2 regions of the Geobacillus sp. YF-1 genome follow, and region 1 is predicted to be linked to the other one. Evidence: riboswitches for the same ligand, from Rfam matches in the RefSeq annotation. Region 1 holds a riboswitch; the other holds the start of a gene.
What was found. A riboswitch is a leader RNA that binds a small molecule or an ion and turns the genes downstream of it on or off. The one in region 1 is predicted to bind cobalamin.
Positions count from the first base shown of each region.

Region 2: it holds a riboswitch for cobalamin, as region 1 does, so the genes downstream of both, ACTVIM_RS04565 (ribonucleoside-diphosphate reductase subunit alpha) here and metE (5-methyltetrahydropteroyltriglutamate--homocysteine S-methyltransferase) in region 1, are expected to answer to the same signal.

Region 1 covers NZ_CP199850.1:172,081-179,820, reverse strand. The annotation lists gene ACTVIM_RS00985 (hypothetical protein) at 1-614, opposite strand, end outside; gene ACTVIM_RS00980 (hypothetical protein) at 571-1,755, opposite strand; partial or broken gene ACTVIM_RS00975 (DUF4277 domain-containing protein) at 2,084-2,409, opposite strand; gene ACTVIM_RS00970 (acyl-CoA thioesterase) at 2,517-2,954, opposite strand; gene metE (5-methyltetrahydropteroyltriglutamate--homocysteine S-methyltransferase) at 2,938-5,244, opposite strand; cobalamin riboswitch at 5,375-5,567, opposite strand; gene ACTVIM_RS00960 (ATP-dependent helicase) at 6,751-7,740, opposite strand, start outside.
Region 2 covers NZ_CP199850.1:896,630-904,369, reverse strand. The annotation lists gene ACTVIM_RS04570 (ribonucleotide-diphosphate reductase subunit beta) at 1-498, opposite strand, end outside; gene ACTVIM_RS04565 (ribonucleoside-diphosphate reductase subunit alpha) at 697-2,979, opposite strand; cobalamin riboswitch at 3,110-3,303, opposite strand; gene asnB (asparagine synthase (glutamine-hydrolyzing)) at 3,612-5,519, opposite strand; gene ACTVIM_RS04555 (C39 family peptidase) at 5,845-6,705, shown strand; gene ACTVIM_RS04550 (HepT-like ribonuclease domain-containing protein) at 7,073-7,273, opposite strand; gene ACTVIM_RS04545 (nucleotidyltransferase family protein) at 7,394-7,735, opposite strand.

The sequences.
Region 1 (7,740 bases):
ACCGCAGCAATGAAGGCGCTGATGATGGCGGCAATAGCCAAGGCCACAATGAGCGCAGAAAGCGATCCGGCTCGCAGCCACGCAAAATAAGCGAAAAGCTGCGCGCGCAAAATTCCTTCTTCGGCCATGTAATTGACGCGGATGTTGTTCTGCAAGCCACGCTCGGACACGAGCTTTTGCGCCGCCTCTAACCCGGTGAAGCTAAGTTCAGACGATGAGGCGACAGAAATCAGGAAGTTGTCATTAAACATCGCGTGCACATTCGGTACAAGAAGGAGAAACACTTCATTGGGCTTCGCGAAATCAAGCTGCCCACCGAACCGGACAAAAGGAAGTGTTTGCGATCCAGCTAAGCGATATATCTTCACTTGGTTCCATATGTTCACCGCTTGTTGCGGATTTCGTACATACAATGAAAATGATGCTTCCAGCACCTTTTTGGCATCTGGTGGGATTTGCTCCGGCGAAAGCGGAACGAAAGACAGCCGTTTTTTCTCTCTCCCTAGCACAAGATCAAGCCACCGCTGATTGACCATGATGATGTAACGATAGGGAGCGATCCGGAATCCATCAACGGAGAAGTACTCTTCCGTCCACGCGAGAGATAGCGCCACCTGATCCGCCGCCTCTGCTTCCCGCACCATGTCGCCGACAAAAGGCTGAAGCTTCTGGAACATTTTCTCGCTTTCCGCTCCCCCCGCTTTTCCCGGACGGGACGGGAACACGAAGACGGCCTGATCGGCCAACGATTTCCACGTGGCCTGTTCCTGTGCCGTTTTTCTTGCTTCCGTATATGCGGCGAAGGCCGGCGCGACTGTGGCGAGAACGAGGGCGAACGTGGCGATTTTCAGAACCGCCGAACTTTTCGCCAAACTTTTGACGGCCGGCTCCCGCATCGCCAACATCGCAGGGCTTGGCCATGAGGCGGCCGAGAGAGCCAAGGTGCAGGTCATAGTCAGGAAGATGACGATCCATTCGGCCAAAAGCAACACCTTGGCATAATAAGGCACAAAGCCCCAACCATAAGCGAAACCCACGTAAACGAAGGCCAACACATCCAACAGCGCGGCAGCAGAAACCATCGCCATGAGAAAACGGACGAAGTCCTCGCATTGAATGCGCCACACCGGCCAACACGCGCAGCGCTCGCCCCCTTGCCTTGACCGCCAGCCAATACAAGGCCAGTGACACCATCAGTGCGGAAACGGCGAGCAGCGTCACGCCGAAATCGCTCTGCAGAGTGAGAAACTGAAAAATGGTGATGAGCGTTTCTTCGTTCCATTGCTGATCAACCCGGCGTGACGTCAGCCAATCTTTAAACTCGGCAATGCGATCCGTTTTTCCAGTCACCAAATAGTCGCCATTGGCGAACGAATGAACTAGCGCCCCGTTGTCGCGAATTTCAGCGTCAGGTTGATTGCCGAAACGCTGGATTTGCTTCGGAAAAGAGCCGTGCGCTCCCACTTTAACAAAAACTTGGCCTGACTGATCCCCTCGCAAATCCGGGGCCACCTTCATCAGACCCAGCCCTAATCGGTCGCTGATGGATCCAAGCTGTCGAAAGGCCTCCTCATCGGACAGGCCGGATTGGCTGAAATCCAATGTCACCTTGGCTTTCACTCCCAACTGTTCCGGAAAAAAGCGGTCGTGTATATCAGAAATGATGACCGCCACTAGGGCTAAAAGGGCAAACTGCACGGCTGAAACAGCGACAACAATTCTCTTATGCACGGACCTCATTCCTTCCTTGATCAATCATCCGCAACGAAAAGTGATACCCCGTCCCATCGGGAAGGGGTGGAAAGGTTTAAACAGATTGGCTATTTGCAACCGGCCGGTTTCACCTTCACTATACCAAAAGCATTTACAAAAAACATCCGTATTTTCCACAAATTTCATTGCAGAAAATACCTATTTTTTCAAAACGAGTTTACCTGAATCCGTGACAGCAGCTCATCAAAAAAACCGTAAAACATAATCATATCAAGGGTTTAGCCCAGTTTCGGATGTTCACTTATTGAGTGAAAAGCCAAAAGTGTGATATTTGTTGATTTATCAAGCTTTCTCAGCAGTTTGAACGCGTTTTTAACTTGATGGAGATTCGCCTCATACAGTCGATCCCAATGACGCGCGATGGCATCGTCGTTGAACCAAGACGGCTCCAGTCCTAGCCGAATCCGCTTCGGCCAATCGATGTCATGCGCCCATTGTTCCCCATGAACGAGCGCTTGCCGGCCGCTCAAGATATCCAAGGTGATTAGGCCGACAACGTCACCGGCTCGAGGTTGGCATTGCGGATTCACGGGAACGAGATGATCCATCAACTGAGGAAGGTTAAGATCTTTGAACAGAGTGCTTATTCTATTCAAATTAAGAACTTTCATAAATGGCCCGAATTCCAACGTCCATGACGGGCAAACTCCTTTGCGTTCCTTGTGTTTCAAGGTTTTATTCGACAGGAAGATAAAAAAATCCTCCCGATTTTCGTCGGAAGGGTGGGAAATGTGAGATCGATCTTATCGGTTTGCTTTTAAATAATATTGCACGAGTTGTTCCTCTTTTTCCCCTACAATGACAGTCGGAACAGGACAAGGCTTTTTGTTTTCATCAATCGCCACCATCGTGAGAAAACAAGTGGTTGTTAAATGATGTTCGCCAGTAAATAAATCTTCGGTTTCAACTTTTACAAATACTTTCATAGACGTACGACCGGTGGAATACACGAATGCTTCCAGCTTTAAGATGTCGCCAATTTTGGCAGAAGAAATAAAGTCAATCTTGTCAATGGAGGCGGTGACCACTGCTCTTCGGGCATGACGCATAGCGCAAATTGCCGCAATTTCGTCAATGTACGCCAGCACCGTTCCACCAAAAATGGTACCAAGATGATTCGTATCGGACGGGAGCACCAATCTAGTCTGAATCGTTTTCGACTGTTCAGCGCTTGCTATCATCCTGATCCCCTCCTTGAAGAGAGACGAAAAGACGGTTACGCATCTCCTTTGCCGCGGCAACCATCGCTTGCAAGCTGGCGATCGCTTCTTTCTCCGTACGGGTTTTTAATCCGCAATCAGGATTCACCCAAAATTGGTCAGGCCGCAGGACACGCAACGCTCTCTCAAGCTGAATGAGAATCTCATCTCTGCTCGGGATGCGAGGGCTATGAATGTCATACACCCCCAGTCCGATTTGCTTGCGATACGTATGGATTTCAAATAAAGATAACAGCTCTCCTCCGCTCCGCGCGGCTTCAATCGAAATGACATCGGGATCTAGATCATCAATGATGTCGATCATTTCCGAAAAATCTGAGTAGCACATGTGTGTATGAATTTGCGTTTCTAAACGAACAGCCGATGTCGCTAAACGAAAGGCATATACCGCTTCCTGCCAATAAGCCGGCTGTTTTTGTCTTTTGAGCGGCAACCCTTCTCTTAGTGCAGGTTCATCAACTTGAATGATGCGGATTCCCGCCTGTTCAAGCGCCAACACTTCTTGACGGACTGCCAAAGCGAGTTGATTCAGCACCGCGGAGCGAGGCAGATCCCGACGAACAAATGACCAATTGTACAAAGTGACAGGACCCGTCAACATCCCTTTCACCGGTTTTTCTGTTAGCGATTGAGCGTAAACACTCTCTTCAACAGTTATAGGACAAAGATGGACAACATCCCCAAATATGATTGGGGGACGGACGCAACGCGATCCGTATGACTGCACCCATCCGTTTGTCGTGCAGGCGATACCTCCTAATTTTTCACCAAAGAACTCTACCATATCTGTTCGTTCAAATTCACCATGAACAAGAACGTCAAGTTCGAGTTTTTCTTGAATTTCTATCCACTTTGCGATTTGTTTACGGATAAAGGTTTGATATTGCTTTTCGTCCCATTCTTGTTTTTTCCGCTTCAGCCGCGCTTGCCGCACTTCGCGGGTCTGTGGAAAACTCCCGATCGTCGTAGTAGGCAAAAGCGGCAATTTTAGATGTTGTTGCTGTGCTTGCCTTCGCTTTGCATAGGGAGGACGTTCCGTTTGCTCAATGGGGTGCATCGTTTTTTTTATAGACTGGCCTCGAAGTAGGCGAAGAGCTTCCCCGGTTTGTTCATCATAGTGACGCAAATCGGATAAAGAACGTTTCCCTTGGGCGTATTCAGCAAGCAGGCGCACTTCATCAAGCTTTTCATCCGCAAATGCCAATGAATCGACCAATCCTTTTGGTAAACGGTGTTCATGTTTGACTGTAATCGGTACATAAAGCAGGCTAGACGACGGTTGAATAATCAAGTGTTCCGTATGCTTCGATAGCTCTTCCAGTAGCGCTGCTTTTTGGACGAGTGTACTCTTCCAAACATTGCGACCGTCGATCATACCCGCAGCTAGCCATTTCCCTTTTGGAAACCCATATTTCTTCATGTTGTACAAATTTTCACCGTCATCATGAACGAAATCAAGACCGAACCCGGCAACAGGAAGAGAGACGATTTCTGGATAATTAGAAAGGCTTTCGAAATACGTTTGTAAAATCAGCTGGACACCAGGTACTTTTTGATGGAATGAATGATAAACGTATTCAACAGCGGCCACTATGTCTTCATCAATCTCTTGCACAAGAATAGGCTCATCAACTTGTACCCAGCGCACTCCTGCTCTATACAACTCATCAAGCAATTCGATATATACGGGGACGAGGAGCTGTAGGTGCTTATGCCAATGTACTCCTGTGCTTAACTTGGCCAAAATTAAAAACGTGACAGGTCCAAGCAAAACAGGTTTTGTTTCAATTGAAAGATTATCTTTGATAAATTGGTAATCACGTAAAAGAAAATTTTCCATAAGCCTTGGTTGTAGGCCATCAAGCTCTGGAACAATGTAGTGATAGTTGGTATTAAACCATTTTGTCATGGCCATAGCCGGCTGGCTGCTTGTTCCCCTCGCCATGGCAAAATAAGTATCCCATCGGCGCTCACTTTCTTGGCCAAATCGTTTTGGAATATACCCAAACATAAAAGCGGTATCCAGCACATGATCGTATAATGAAAAGTCCCCGATTGGTATCAGTTCGATTCCTTTTGCCATTTGTTTTTTAATGGATGATAGTTGAATGGTCTTCATCGTTTCCATTAGATTGGCTTCTTCCAATTGCCCATTCCAAAATGACTCCAATGCTTTTTTCCATTCTCGTTGTTCACCGATTCGAGGATAACCTAAATTAGAACTATGAATTGCCAATCGTAGCACCTCCATGTCATTTTCCTCAATACAAGTAAAATGCCCACCTTCTAGACAGACAGAAGGAGGGCATAACTAGCTTGTATTGAGGTACTTGAAGTGCCTCTTGTTCATTTTCCCCCACTCCTCCCTATGACGCGTAGGTCGAAAGTGTATACAACAGGCAGGTCTCCTGACTTAGCTTCATCGCGGTGGATCCCCTTCCCATTCCAAACAAGGAACAGTGGGTTATTGATCCTCGCTCTGCATCACAGTGGCGCGACCGTGTTGGATTTTCACCAAACTTCCCTTTTAAAGTTCACGCAGATTGGTGAACTACCTGTTGCTTGGTCTTATCAGATATGCTGTTTTTAGCGACATCCTCCCACCACCTGCACTGACGCTTAGAGGTGGGGCTTCTCAAGTCATCCTGATTAATAATATTATCATGGTTTATAAAATTCAGTATACTACAATTACTCAGATTTGGCAAGGGAAATGCACCATCTATTTTAGCCCGAGTTGAACTTTAGTAGCATCCTCTTACTTTTTTGGTGAAGAGCCCAAAAGTTTACAGCGGGTACAAAATCGGAACATGGGGAATTGTCTAGGAGGCTGGTGATTTACTCACGCAACCGCTTCTCGCAATCGTTTCTCAAATAGAAAAACCGGTTGCATCAGCTTCTATGTTCACGCGTTCCATCATCGATCAAGGCAAACAGCGTTTTTTCACCAGCCTTCTAGGAAGCTAAGGTGCGTGGCGAATACCTATCTTCATTTACATCAAACCATATGTAAAAATGAGACATGAACCGGACTCCTTGGTTGAAATAGCTGTGCTCAAAACTCATTCACCCAAGTAGGTTCATGTCTCCCCAAAAGTTCTTCGCTACAACAGCTTGGCCATTATGTTTCTTTCTAGCCGGAAACAAAATCTGCGAAGCTTTTTGTATGGTAAAGGCGGCCAAATGGTCAACCGTAGCCTATTTACAAAAAAGGCCTGTTAGACTCACCCAACAGGCCTTTTCGTTTTCAGCTTTTTGGTTCGGCATCTGACCTTTTGTTACAACATTGTCAAGAGACAATAATTCATGTCCATCCCACAACTTTCCCCTCACCGCCTCTCTTCCCTACAGCCGCAAGGGTTTTCGGGTTTTGAGGAACCAGTTGGAACAAAATACCACGAAAATAATAAGTGTCCGTTCAATTGGAATGATTTAGGGAATTAGGGGGAAGGGATGAGGGAAACGAAACGTTGGGAAATGTCCAAGGAAATATCTGGAGGGGATAGGGAGCAGGGGTAAGGAGAGAGGAAAAATGGATGGGTATATTGGGATAAAACCTGATCCCTCAACCCTTTCCGCCCTATACCCTGTCCCCCTATCAACAGAAAAGCCCAGCATGGATCCAGGCAAAACCCTAACCACGCTCGGCTTCTTGGACATTTTTTATTGTCCCTGGACAGTTTTTATTTTCTCAGGACGGGATTTATTAGCTGTCTACATATTAGGGTGCGAGTTAAAGAGTGACAGTTTGTAATTTTTAATGGTTCCTTTTCACATTCAAAGCCTCTAATTTTTTAATCATTGCGTCGTTGAGAGGCGGGCATGAAATACATAATAAATCTTTTGCTCTACTTAAAGCCACATATAAAATTCGCGTATCCTCTTGCTCAGAATTAATGTCAGGACTGACGAGCAAATTCACATCTTTAACTTCAGGGAGATATAAAAGAACAGATTCAAATTCTGCTCCTTTTGCTTTATGAATTGTCCTTATCTCGGTTGTTTTCTCTTCGGACAATATAAGGTTATCCACCAAGTTCCTGATAGTTATCGATTCGGAAAATTGCTTTATTTTTCCCCTAGAAATTTTCTTTATTGCAATTCCTTTCTCTATAAAAAAATCAGAAAGGGAGTTATAGAATTCGAATAAAGATTGATCAAGTGAAGTTTTCAAATCGTTTGCCAAGAATTCAAGTAAATCTACGGCCAGACTCCTTTTCATAATGGGACTTATAATTTGATTTTCTTGAAATGGATCCTTTAATTCTCCATGCCGATCAGTTTTTATTGATCTTTCTAGTTCCTTAATTGCTACTTCATACCGAGTATCTAATGTAAGCTTATATGCAGTCAAAATGGACTTGATAAAACGTTCTCTATTTGAAGAATCTGCCTCACTGAAGCTTGTCCATACTTCGCTATTTTCTGTGTTACGTAGTAATTTAACGGTGTCGTTATTTCGGGTGAGTATACAATAATCTTTTTCAAGCCCTAAACTGATCCTCAAATTGTTGAAGTTTGCTATAGCTTGATATGGACCATCTGTACATTCAATAAAATATATATCATGATTCCTATTTTCTCTCGTCGGCTTTTGCGTTAGTTGGTCTCCTTTTCTAATATGATTTAGAAAATCAACAATCTTACTGCCACATCTCCTATTGTTCTCAATCATGTAAATAATCTGATTAGGGAGAGTGAAATCAATAAAATCTTGACGGGATGCCCCTTGAAATTCATAAATCGA
Region 2 (7,740 bases), 720 kb from region 1:
AAACGCCTTGTAGCCATTCGTCACAAAATCGTTCCGCTTGCGCAGCGTCGGTTCGTTCCGCCAAAAGTCGAATACTTCATCTTGCTTCGCTTTCGGCACAAGGCTCGAAAGCACGTATGAATACGAATGGTTGTGAATGACTTCCTGCTGGGCGAGCATAATCATGAGCGCGTTGATGCTCGGGTCCGTAATGTAATCAGCGACACGTCCGGCGTAATCGGTTTGGATGCTGTCAAGCAGCGCCAGAAGACCGATGATTTTCAAAAAGGCCTCCTGCTCGCGGGCCGTTAATTGCGGAAACTGCTTCACATCTTGCGCCATATTGATTTCAAACGGCGTCCAAAAATTGGCGAGCATTCGCTTATATTTGGCATACGCCCACGGATAGGCGAGATCATCCCAATTCAACACATTCGAGCAGCGGCCGTTGATGATGCCCGTCGAACGGTTCGGCGCCTCCGGATCCATAATGGGCCGTTTGACTAAGCCGATCGTCATCGTCCATTCCTCCCTTTCGTTTTCTATAAAAGAATTTCTGATCTCCATGTCCCATCTTGATCACCTGACAAGCTGGCACGGTGACAAGAAGAGCAACAATGCCATGGAAAACCAAGTTGCAGTTTATATAAGTATCGTGCGCGCGGCCAACCGCCTACGCCTCTCTGGCACAAGGAAGTGAGCCTCTTTTGGCCCCGGTCAGCTCGCGCACGAATCGCACTCTTCGATCGTCCCCGATGTCGAACGCACGTAATACGTCGTTTTCAACCCCGACTTCCACGCTGTCAAATGCAAATCGAGCAGCTCCTTTGCCTTGATCGTATTCATGACGTAGAAGTTAAACGAGATGGCTTGGTCGACATGGCGCTGGCGCGCGGCGTTTTGCTTGATGCTCCAACGTTGGTCGATATGGTACGCCGATTTGTAATACCATGTCGTCTGTTCGTTTAGATCCGGCACGGTCACAGGAATTTTATAATCTTTCTTTTCCTCGGCATACACTTTTAAGAAAATCGGATCGATGCTCGCCGTGCTGCCGGCGATGATCGACGTCGAGGCGTTGGGCGCAATGGCCATGATATAGCCGTTGCGCACCCCGTAGCGGGCCACATTGCTCTTGAGTCGGTCCCAATCGAGCTCGCCGTGGCTTTGGTAGCCGCGCCGTTCGAAATAAGCGCCCGTCTGCCAATCCGATCCGGCAAACGCCGGGTAGCTCCCTTTTTCTTTGGCGAGCTCCATGCTCGCTTGAATCGCCAAATACGCGATCGTTTCATACAGTTCATCGGCGTAGCGGACCGCTTCCTCTGACTCCCAGCGAATGCCTTTTAACGCCAGCAAATGATGCCAGCCAAAAGTGCCAAGCCCGACAGCGCGGTATTTTTCGTTCGTCAAACCGGCCTGCAGCACCGGAATGTGATTTAAATCAATGACATTATCAAGCATCCGCATTTGAATCGGGATGAGCCGCCCCAACACCCCATCGGTCACCGCACGCGCCAAGTTGATCGACGATAAATTGCAGACGACAAAATCGCCCGGGATTTTTTCGATCACAATCACTCCGTCTTTCACATATTGCCGCTTCATCACCGTCGGGCTTTGGTTTTGCGCGATTTCCGTGCAAAGGTTGCTGCAGTAAATCATCCCGAGATGGCGATTCGGATTTTGTCGGTTCACTTCATCGCGGTAAAACATAAACGGCGTCCCCGACTCGAGCTGGCTGCGCATAATGCTTTTCATCACTTCGATCGCCGGCACTTTTTCTTTCGACAGCCTCGGTTCGTTGACGCATTGCCAATATTTCTCCCGAAAGCTGCCCTTCCCTTTTTCCTCATCATAAAAGTCTTCCAAACTAAATCCCATCACCGTCCGCACTTCATGCGGATCAAACAAATACCAGTCGCCGCGCTGTTCGACCATTTCCATGAACAAATCAGGGATGCAAACGCCGGTGAACAAGTCATGCGTCCGCAGCCGTTCGTCGCCGTTGTTGAGCCGCGCATCGAGAAACGCAAAAATATCTTTATGCCACACATCCAAATAGACGGAAATAGCTCCCTTTCGCTGCCCAAGCTGATCGACGCTCACCGCTGTGTTGTTCAGCTGCTTCATCCACGGGATGACGCCGGAGGAGACCCCTTTGAATCCTTTAATGTCGCTGCCGCGCGACCGGATTTTCCCTAAATAGACCCCAATGCCGCCGCCCGATTTCGATAAATTGGCGATGTCGGTGTTGCTGTCGTAAATCCCTTGCAAACTGTCATCGACCGTGTCGACAAAGCAGCTCGACAGCTGGCCGTATGACTTCCCGGCGTTGGCAAGCGTCGGCGTCGCCACGGTCATGTATAGGTTGCTTAACGCCCAATACGCTTCCTTCACCAACTCAAGCCGCCGCTGCTGTGGTTCATTGGCCATAAGCGTCATGGCGATAATCAAAAATCGCTCCTGCGGCAACTCATACAACCGCCGCTCATAATCGCGGGCCAAATACCGATCCGCAAGCGTGCGCAACCCTATGTACGTAAACAACTTGTCCTTCTCCGGATCAAGAAACGCACCGATGGACTCAATTTCTTCTTTCGTATAACGTTCAAGCAGCAGCGGATGATATACTCCTTGTTCCGTCAGCGCAACAAGGAGCGAGTAGAAATCGCCATACCGCTTGCGCTCCTCGTACCCGCGCTGCCGTGCTGCCTCGCGGTACAGTTGTTGCAAATACAGGCGGGCGCACACAAACGTCCATTCCGGCTCCTCCTCACTAATATACGACAGCCCTTCCAAAATGGCGGTTTGATATAGCTGCCGGAAGGTGACCATCTCTTTTCGGCTGAGAAGCTGCCATACACGTTCTTCATATTCCTCGAGCGACAGACGGACAAAGTCGGCCGCCGCCTGCTCCACCAACCTAGCAAACTCCTCGCGCGAAAATGATTTCTCTTTTCCTTGATCATCGACAACAATTGATTTCGTCGACACTGTCATTCGTTTCCCCTCTCCTCCATAAAAAAATCCGCTCGGGCAGGCGAGCGGATGAAACGACAGACGGAAAAAGGCAGACGAACTCCCTTTTTCTTTTCCCCTATCGTTTCATCTTCTCACACCCCGAAGAACATGAAACGTTCCAAGCAAGGCAGGTCTCCTGACTCGTGCATCGTCCTACTTTGGGTCCTTCCCAGCGGCGCTAAATGGCTCTTGCCGCCAGTGGCCATCCCATTTCGTCCGCACATACAGTTGCGGGGGCAGTTCCGGATTCACACCGGATTCCCTATTAAGTCCTGATGGACACCATTGCTTGGCACAACGATATATAGTTGTTTGAAAAAGCAAATAAATCAATATATAGTGGATGATCATCCTGATGGAACAAGCATATACTAAAACAACAAGAATTGCAAGGGACAAGCGAGATTTTCTCAATCAATCCTTAGAAGGCCGTTGAAAAACATTGGTTTCCTTTGGTCAATGAATAAAAGTGTGCAGTGTTGCAAGACTTTTCTATTGGAGAAACGATTCCGAGAAGCAGTTGCGCGAGTCAATCACCGCCCCTTATAGTTTTCGGGCCAAAACAGACAGACGCCCCGGCCGAATTCCGGGACGCCTCGTCCTGTTCCCCCTTACGCCTCAAAAGCAGGCGCCAGCGGCTTTTCCTTTTGTCCAGATGAAACAAAATCATAGGCTCGCTCTACATACACTTGATGCCAAATCATAAACGCCAACACCGTCCACAGCTTGCGGCTATGGTCCGCTTTCTGCTGCGCATGCTCATCGAGCAAGCGATACAGCACGTCTTTATGGAACAAGTGGTCCGTTTCGCTGTCGTGAATAAGCTGTTTCGCCCAATCATACATTTCGTTTCTCAACCAATGACGAATCGGCACAGGAAATCCTAATTTTTTTCGGTTTAATACATGATCCGGCACGATGCCTTCGGCCGCTTTGCGCAAAATATATTTCGTCGTGCCGTTGGCGGTTTTCATCTCCGGAGCGATCGTAGCAGCTGCTGCAAACACCGCTTTGTCCAAAAACGGCACCCGCAACTCAAGCGAATGCGCCATCGTCATTTTATCGGCCTTAACTAAAATATCGCCTCTCAGCCATGTATGGAGATCAATGTACTGCATCCGGTTGACCGGCGGATAATGAACGGTTTCTTGATAGAGCGGCGCGGTCACCGTTGTATACTCACGGCCTTTTTCATACGTTTTGAGCAAGGCCGCCTTTTCCGCTTCACTGTATATTTTGGCGTTCCCGATATACCGTTTTTCAAGCGGGGTCGTGCCGCGCTCTAAAAAGCTCTTCCCTTTCACCCCGTCGGGAAGCCACTTGGCGATGAAGCGCAGCACGCTCTTCACCGCTCCCGGCATCCGCTCCAACCACCGCAACGACTCTGGTTCACGATAAATGTTATAGCCGCCAAACAGCTCGTCCGCCCCCTCGCCGGAAAGCACCACAGTAACATGCTTTCTCGCTTCACGGGCGACAAAATACAGCGGCACCGCAGCCGGATCCGCCAACGGATCATCCATATGCCACATAATTTTCGGCAGCTCGTCCATATACTCCTGCGGCGAAATGACATAGCTGATATTGTCTACGCCCAGCTTCTCAGCCGTCTCCTTGGCCACATCGATTTCGCTGAACCCTTGCCGCTCAAACCCGACCGAAAACGTCTTTAAATCCGGATGAAACTGTTTGGCGATCGCCACGATAAACGAGGAATCAATGCCGCCCGACAAAAACGCCCCGACCGGCACATCGCTGCGCATATGGACACGGACCGAATCAACCAACGCCGTGCGGATGTTCTCAACCAATTCCTCCTCCGACTGGCGAACAGGGCGGAAAAACGGCTTCCAATAGCGATGAATCGTGAGCGGTTCACCGACTCGTTTCTTGATATAATGCCCCGGCTCCAACTTCGAAATACCGGCCGACATCGTCGATGGTTCGGGGACGTATTGGAAGGTTAAATAATGCTGGAGCGATTCATGATCTACCGTTTCCTCCCCAAGCGCAAGCAAAAGGCTTTTCTTCTCCGAAGCGAAAAACGTGCGGCCGCCTTGTTCCGCATAGAAAAACGGTTTAATGCCGAACGGATCACGGGCTGCAAACACCGTTTTTTCCTGCTTATCCCAAATGACAAACGCAAACATCCCGCGCAGCTTTTCGACCGCTTTTTCTTGTTCCATGCTATAAAGCGCAACGATGACTTCCGTATCGGAGTTTGTCGCAAACGACAATCCTTTCGCCGTCAGCTCTTCCCGCAATTCGACGTAATTGTAAATCTCCCCGTTAAAAATGATCCAGTACCGATCGTTTTCATACGAGAGCGGCTGGTGCCCCGCTTCCAAATCGATGATGCTGAGCCGCCGAAATCCAAACCCGACGTGCTCATCCATATAATACCCCTCATCATCCGGCCCGCGATGGGTAATCAGGCGGTTCATCCGCCTTAATTCCTCGCTCCATCCCGGATCTTGACATTCTGGACGATCGACAATCCATCCAATAAATCCACACATAACGATGACTGTCCCTCCAATGAATTGACATCAAGGCAACCCGTTTTTATTCTTTGCCTTACGCCTTCGGTTGCAATAAAATAATAGGCAAAGAAGAAAACAAAACCAGTTCCATTCTATCTTACAAAAAGCAAAGTTTCAAAACCAATCTTTCGCCATTTTTGACAAAACCCAACGTTCCATCACAACCATCGGAGGCACAATGGGCAGCTGACTATACTTTTAACGCTTTCTTGTTCCAATACCCTTCTTTGGAAACGGGAAAACAATCAAAACAGCCCGGAAGCCGCCATTGAAGCACTGCTGATAAAGGGGGAGAATCGCTTTGCTCACCATGATCTCGCTGTTGACCGCTCTCATCGTGCTCCTCTGCCTCGCCCTTTTGCGAAGCCCTCTCAGCCGCAAAAGGGACCAGCTGCTGCTGGCTGTATACGCGGGCTGTCTCGCCTTGCTTCTAGCCGTTTTGTCCAATCATAAAAGCTGGGCGCAAACAAAGGATCGATTTCAACATTTTGTACAGGAAACCATCGTCCCGCTTGTCAATCATGACCAAGCGGCGAACGCCGGCAAATCGACGTTGAAATCAACGGTGTTGATTGACGCGCCGTTAATCTCGCAGCTCCCCGAGCTGCCAAGGGGATGTGAAGTCACCAGCTTAGCCATGCTGCTGAACCATGCGGGAATTGATGTTGACAAAATGACATTAGCGAGACAAGTGCGGAAAAATCCGACGCCATATCAAGTAAAAAACGGCCTCGTCTTTTACGGCCATCCGAATGAAGGATTTGTCGGCGACATGTATACATTGTCGAAGCCTGGATACGGCGTATATCACAAACCCATTAAGGAGCTGGCCGAACGATACTTGCCAACGCAAATCGTCGACTTAACCGGACAATCCTTTGAGCACATTTATGACTACGTAGCGAAAGGCTCCCCGGTGTGGGTCATTACAAACACCACCTTCCGTCCGCTTCCCCCCTCCGCCTTTCGCGAATGGCAAACACCGCAAGGACCGGTCAAAATCACGTATCGGGAACACGCGGTGCTCATTACGGGATACGATGAGCAGTACATTTATTTCAACGACCCATTGACCGCCATCAAAAATCAAAAAGCACCGAAACAAGAGTTTATCGCGGCTTGGGTTCAAATGGGACGGCAAGCGATTACGTATCGCCGCTAAGCTCGGCGGATCCGAATCGCTTGTCTTTTTTTTTCATTTTCGTTGAACGATTTTCTCCATACATTTTGCACATCTATTTTTTATCCTGTTGAGAAGCATTGTGAAATCAGCTTTCTTTTCCTGTGAAATACGGCTGATTGACGCGCGGAAACCTTTTTCACTGGTCTTCTAAATGGCTGGTGAAAAACGGTTGTTTCTTTTGAGCAATGGGGGAGCGTTTGAAAGACGATCCTGATGCGACAAGGCTTTTCTATTTGAGAAACAGGCTTGATCAGCGGCTTGCTCCCTTAAATCACCGGCCTCCTAGGCCACCCCTTTTTTGAATAATGAGCTATCCCCAAACGGCGCATACGGTTTGAATGGAAGTCTAACTTTCATTTAGCAATCGTTCAACGTGCTGTTTTAATACAGGAATCTTATTTCGAACGACATCCCACACAATTCGATAATTAATGGAGAAATAACTGTGGATCAGCATATCCCTCATGCCAGCCATCTTTCTCCATTCGATATATGGGGATGCTTGCCTGATTTCGTCTGGAATGTTTTTCGCTGCTTCTCCAATCACTAATATGTTTTTAATGACTGCATCTGATATAAATCATTATCTAAAAAGTCATCATAAGAAAGCCCTTGGGTGTACTTCTCAATTTTCTCTGCAGCAACCAAAATATCTTGCAAAAAGACGCTAGGATCCCTCTGCATACTTAACACTCCTTAAAATAGTCGGCTTTAATCCTGGTTTGATATCATCTACAATCACTAAATCCACTGATTTTTGAAAAAGATCTTCCAAACTCAGTTTCAACTCCATATAATGATCAAACGTCACCGCATGATCCATAAATTCTACCAACACATCAATGTCACTCGACTCCCTTTGTTCCCCCCGACTGTACGAGCCAAATAACCCGATTCGCTTCACACCATACTTTTTCTTCCATAAATCTAAACATTTCGCCATTTCATTAAGGATGTCTTGTTGCGATCGCAAATCAATCCCCCCTTTTTCCGCGCCTGTTATTTTCATTATAA